DNA from 2 places in the Eisenbergiella sp. OF01-20 genome. Region 1 is predicted to be linked to the other one. Evidence: predicted binding sites of a transcription regulator. Region 1 holds the regulator's gene; the other holds the start of a gene.

Region 1 (3,153 bases):
TAGAAGCCAGCGCCAAACAGCTGCGGGAGCTGATAATGAACCTGGTGAGCAACGGTATCAAATACAATCACCCCGGCGGAAACGTATGGGTGGAGATTTCTTCGGAGGGGAGCGACATGTGCATCCGCGTGAAGGATGACGGCTGCGGTATCAGCAAAGAGGATCAGGAGCGTATTTTCGAACGCTTTTACCGGGTGGATAAGGGACGCAGCAAAAAGATGGGCGGAACCGGCCTGGGGCTATCCATTGTGAAGCATATTGTGGAGTTCTACGGAGGCCATATCGGGCTGGCGAGCACTCCGGGAAAGGGTAGCTGCTTTACCGTAACAATTCCTTTTTCAGCGGAAAATAAGGCGAAAAGTTGACAACTGCGCGTCTTTGCGGTAAACTGAATTCTATATTCAGGTATATTACTGCTTTGTGTGTTGTGCTTGGACGAAGTACCTGGGTCTAAAGGAGGAGAAAATTATGGCAGAAATGAAGAAAAACGAAGCGAAGGAAACTGTGAAACCCGTTGAGAAAATTACTGCGAAAGCTGATGCACTGAAAATCGAAACCAAAGAGCCTGAAAAAACACCAGCAGTAAAAGCCGCTGTAAAAGAACCCGCAGAAAAGAAGGCACCTGCCAAAAAGGAGCCTGTTAAAAAAGAAACCGTAAAGAAAGCGCCTGTGAAGAAGGCACCTGCCAAAAAAACGGCTGAAAAGCCTGCAGCAGAAAAGACTGCCGCCGCCGCGAAACCTGCCGCCAAAAAAGCGCCTGTTAAGAAAGCGGCAGCTAAAACAGAGACGATGGAAACTATCGCATCCAAGGAAGTTGTTACCGTACAGTTTGCCGGTAAATCCTATTCCACAGAGGATCTTGTCAAGATCGCAAAGGATGTTTGGAAATATGATTTGGGCAGGGAGGAAGCTGATTTCAGGGAAGTTGAGCTTTATGTAAAACCGGAAGAAAGCAGTGTATACTATGTGATTAATGGGGATGTGACAGGAAGTTTTGCTATCTGACAGAAACCCGCAGGCCTGCAATAAAAATACATAGTTAGATTTCATGTAACTGTTCCGTACCTTCACAGTTACGAATTCATACAACTACACGTCATTTATACGCCGTATCCCCTGAAAGGCGGATTCCGATTCCGGTTTATCCAGCTTTTCAGTTTCACAGGGATACGGCGTTTCTTTTGCCGGAAGGAAGGCTGCTGCTGAACCGGAGGGCCTTTGTTTTCATCCGTTTTTCTTAAGATTCTTCACAATTTTTTCATTAATTTATTTCTAAAAACGAGTTGACAACGTATAGGAGAAGTGATAATGTATGTTCAGAAGGTGTTAGCACTCCTGAAGGTTGAGTGCTAACAACCCGAAATGAGGTGAGGTAATGCAGCACGAACTGGATGAACGCAAAATGAAAATTCTGCAGGCAATCATCCGTAACTATCTGGAGACAGGAGAACCGGTAGGGAGCAGGACGATTTCCAAATACACGGATTTGAACTTAAGTTCAGCCACGATTCGTAATGAGATGGCAGACCTGGAAGAACAGGGATACATCCTCCAGCCCCACACCTCCGCAGGCCGGATTCCTTCCGATAAAGGCTACCGGCTTTATGTTGACAGCATGCTGGCAGAAAAGGATCGGGAAGTGACGGAATTAAGAGAGCTTCTCGTGGAGAAAGAAGATAAGATGGACCATCTTCTCCGGCAGGTTGCAAAGGTTCTCGCAGTGAATACCAACTATGCGGCAATGATTTCATCGCCGCTTTATCATGGGAATAAGCTTAAGTTCATCCAGTTATCCAAGGTGGATGAACACCAGGTATTGGCGGTTATCGTGGTGGAAGGCAATATGATTAAGAACACCATGCTCCATGTGGACGAAGCGCCCGACCAGGAAACCATATTAAAATTAAATATCCTGCTGAATACCCACCTGAACGGGAAGAGCCTGGATGAGATTAATCTGGCGATGATAGCCAACCTGAAGCAGCAGGCAGGCATTCACAGCGATATGGTGGGCGAAATCATCGATGCGGTGGCGGAAGCCATACAGGCGGATGAGGATCTGGAGATTTATACGAGCGGCACCAATAATATCCTGAAATATCCGGAGCTTGCGGATAAGGAACTGGCAGGACAGCTTATTACCACTTTTGAAGAAAAACAGGCATTAAACCAAATCGTTCAGGAAACACTGGCTGATGAGAACAGTACGGGCATTCAGGTATATATCGGTAACGAAACACCGGTACAGACAATGAAGGACTGCAGCATAGTAACAGCCACCTACGAGCTGGGCGAAGGAATGAAAGGAACCGTCGGCATCATCGGGCCCAAACGTATGGATTACGACAAGGTTGTGGGAATCCTGAAGAATCTGATGACACAGCTGGATACGTTATATAAGAAAAAATAGATAACTGTGAACTACCGGACAGTTACAAAAATAGAAAGTGTCAGATACACAGAATGGAGTGAAGCAGAAGATGGAAAATAAAGATAACCGGAACCTGGAGGAAGAGATGGATACTGCTTCTGAGGCGAAGGCAGGAGAAGAAACAGCACAGGGGGCTTGCAAAACAGCGGATGCCGATCCGGCTGCGGACGCGGATAACGGCGTGGATTCTGCCGGAGAATGTGAAGCATGCAGCAGTGAGGAAGCGGACGGAGGGGAAGAAAGTTCCCCGGAAGATGATTCCGCACAGGATGACAGCCCGGCAGCTGAAAAAGAAGGCTTTTTTAAGAAAAAGAAAAAAGATAAAAAGGAAGAAGCTTTTAAGGCCAAAATTGATGAACTGGAAGACAGGGTAAAACGTCAGATGGCCGAATTTGAGAATTTCCGTAAGCGTACGGATAAAGAAAAGTCAGCAATGTTCGAAACCGGAGCAAAAAGCGTGATTGAAAAAATCCTCCCGGTGGTCGACAACTTTGAAAGAGGTTTGGCGGCCGTACCCGAAGATGAGAAGGGATCCGCTTTCGTGGAAGGTATGAACAAGGTATATAAACAGCTGATGACCGAACTGGATAATATGGGGGTTAAGCCCATTGAAGCGGCCGGTCAGGAATTCGACCCTAATTTCCATAATGCGGTCATGCATGTGGAGGATGAGGCGTACGGTGAGAATATTGTGGCCGAGGAATTCCAGAAGGGTTATACCT
Region 2 (3,153 bases), on a different contig from region 1:
TTCCACCACCTCGGCTTCCACCTTTTCGCCGTTTTCATCCACAGCGCTGTTTTCGGTTTCATCCGGATCCACCTTGTTTACTTCCAGGCAGTCGGGCAGGGTCATATACTTTCCGTCCAGGTTCTTGAACAGGATATAATCCGTCATCTTTTCGCAGAACTTATCATCCTTCAGGCAGCCGAATTTTACGAAGGGACTGATATCATCCCAGTATTTCTCATATTCTTCCCTGTCGGTCTTGCACATGCCGGCCAGCTTATCCGCTACCTTCTTGGTGATATAATCGGATATTTTCTTTACAAAACCGTCATTCTGCAGCGCACTTCTGGAAACATTCAGCGGCAGGTCCGGACAATCGATAACACCCTTAAGGAGCATCAGGAATTCCGGAATAACTTCTTTAATATTGTCGGCAATAAATACCTGGTTGTTATACAGCTTTATGGTTCCCTCAATGGACTCATATTCCATGTTGATTTTGGGGAAATACAGGATACCCTTCAGGTTAAAAGGATAATCCATATTCAGGTGGATCCAGAACAGAGGCTCCTTGTAATCCTGGAAAACCTTGCGGTAAAACTCTATATAATCCTCTTTGGTACACTCGCTGGGGCTCTTGCTCCAAAGGGGATGGATATCATTCATCATGGAAGGACGCTTTTTGATTTTCAGGCGTACGGGCTTTTCTCCGTCCTCCTCCTTATCGTCCTCCTTCTTTTCCGGCTGGATGGTTTCCAAAACCTCATCCGTATCCAGCTTCTCCGCTTCATCTATGGTCTGGGTTTCCGGTGTGTTTTCCCTGGACAGGAAAATTTCCACAGGCATGAAGGAGCAGTATTTCTGAATCACTTCGGAAGCCTTGTACTCATTACAGAACTGCAGGCAGTCCTCATTGAGGAACAATGTGATCTGGGTACCAACCTGATCCCAGGTGCCGTCTTCCATTTCAAATTCCGTACCGCCGTCACATTCCCAATGTACCGGTACCGCGCCGTCCTTAAAGGATAACGTATCAATATGCACCTCATCGGCCACCATGAATGCGGAATAAAAACCAAGTCCGAAATGACCGATAATCTGGTTATCATCGGATTTATCCTTATATTTTTCAATAAAATCAGTAGCGCCGGAGAACGCGATCTGATTGATGTATTCCTCCACCTCATCCGCGGTCATACCGATACCGTTATCAATAAATTTGAGGGTTTTCTCTTCGGGATTCACGATAACCCGGATTTCCGGCTTATAGCCTTCCGGAAGGGAATATTCTCCCATCACATCCAGCTTCTTTAATTTGGTAATTGCGTCGCAGCCGTTGGAAATCAGTTCCCTGTAAAAAATATCGTGGTCAGAATACAGCCATTTCTTAATAATAGGGAAAATATTTTCGCTGTTAATAGACAAGCTGCCATGTTTCTCTGCCATAATTCATCACATTCCTTTCTTTTTTTCCACGGACCCTTTTCTTTTGTTTGTCCGTTTTTCATTCTAGGAATAAGTGTACTTCCAACTTTCTGAAAAGTCAATAGAAAATTAGCACTCAATATAATTGAGTGCTAACAACAATGGGAAACCCCTGAATAACCGGGCATTTCCCATTTCTAAATTTTTTATAAATTCAAACTTCGCAGTTGCTGAATGGCCTTCCGCCGGCTGTCTGCATGGCGTTGCCGGGACTGAAAAGGAATTTTCGAAGGTACGTTTCAGTCTATGGAGATGAGACCAGTCAAGTGTGTCAGCCTCATCTGACACACTTGACGCCCCTGGGCTCATCGGAATGTTTAGGCTGACGGACCTGCGAAAATCCTTTTCAGTCCCGGCAACGCCATGCAGACAGCCGGCGGAAGGCCATTCAGCAACTGCGAAGTTTGAGTTATAAAATCACTATTCCACAAATATTTGGTTCACTCCATAATCCGGTACTGGAGAAGTTCGTATTTCAGCCGGGTGCCTTCCCCTGTTTCCGACGGAAGAAGCGCCCTTGCTACCAGCTTACATTCCCCGCTTTCCTCATCCGTCCGCCTTAAATTCGCATAATCCCCATCCAGGCTTTCCACGATATATTCAAAGGTTTTCATAGATATCCTCCTTTACTGCTGTCCGAAATATTCTTTATAAACAGCAAAAAACCGGTTTGTGGTTACCTCTTCATCATGGATCAGCTCCACGGAGTCCCACAAAGGCTCGTTCAGGTTCTTCGCCAGGGAATTCACAAAACTGTCATATTCCTGCCCGAACACCTCATCCTTACGCTTCTCCACTATTTTCAGCTTATTCCGGTCGGTTTCTTCCCGGTTAAAGGTGCTGATACATTTGATGATTTCATAGCCTCTGGAGGTTTCTATTATGCCGCTGATTTCATCATTGCCAAGCTCGAACGCAGCGCCCGCAAAAGCCTGTTCCTGCTCGCCCTTGCCAAAGGACAGGGTCCCCTGGGAATCATCGCTGTACTTCTCAATCAGGGCTTCAAATGCCTCCCCTTCTCTGGCAGCGCGCAACACCTCCTGGGCTCTCCGGTAGCATCTGGCCTTTTCCTCCTCCGAATACGGAGAAACCGTTCCGTCCGCATTTTCCGTTACCGTCTTTATCAGGATATGCTGGACAGTTATGGTTCTGGCCTCGTCATCGCTGATTTCCGGATTGATGTCGCTGATTATCTGGCGGTACACCTTATCCGCCAGGGCATAATCCCGGTACATCGCCCCGATCAGCTGCCGGTTCACTCCCATCGCCTCTATTTCCCGGTCATTCAGGGAAGAAAAATAATCCGCCGCCGCCTCAGCCACCGTTTCCTCCTCCTGGGGGGTCAGCTGGATTCCCCTCCGATCCGCCAGAAGAGTCATCGCCTTGATTTGGGAAATTTCCGCAAGCACCTTGCTCTTGAGCTTATCGGACAGGGTCTCCTCCCCCTCCCTGACCTCCCAGATCTGTGCGCCGTACACGGCTTCATAGGTATTCTGCTCCGTGGTCAGGTACACCATAAGCTCCGGAAGGGTACAGGAAGCATCCTCCAGACGGAATATTTCATTATGATAGAAGCCGGTGGTAAGCACCAGCTTCACCGGTTCTTCTGCGCTGCAGCCGCTTAAGGACAGCAGCAGACCGAAGGCAAGCAGGCAGCCTGCCAGTTTTGCCCATAAGGATGCCTTCCGA

The links. Region 1 encodes HrcA, which represses chaperone genes, less so after heat shock. Its sites were predicted from a motif close to TGTTAGCACTCNNNNNNNNNGAGTGCTAACA; they were not measured.
Region 2: the regulator HrcA is predicted to act here: its motif matches at 1,532-1,562, upstream of htpG (molecular chaperone HtpG).

What each region holds. Positions count from the first base shown of each region.
Region 1 is NZ_QUES01000002.1:363,884-367,036, reverse strand. Features, by position in the region: gene DXA36_RS05185 (sensor histidine kinase) at 1-365, shown strand, start outside; gene DXA36_RS05180 (DUF6465 family protein) at 469-1,005, shown strand; gene hrcA (heat-inducible transcriptional repressor HrcA) at 1,376-2,410, shown strand; gene grpE (nucleotide exchange factor GrpE) at 2,481-3,153, shown strand, end outside.
Region 2 is NZ_QUES01000016.1:31,983-35,135, reverse strand. Features, by position in the region: gene htpG (molecular chaperone HtpG) at 1-1,425, opposite strand, end outside; gene DXA36_RS18055 (chorismate--pyruvate lyase) at 1,905-2,078, opposite strand; gene DXA36_RS18050 (peptidylprolyl isomerase) at 2,091-3,153, opposite strand, start outside.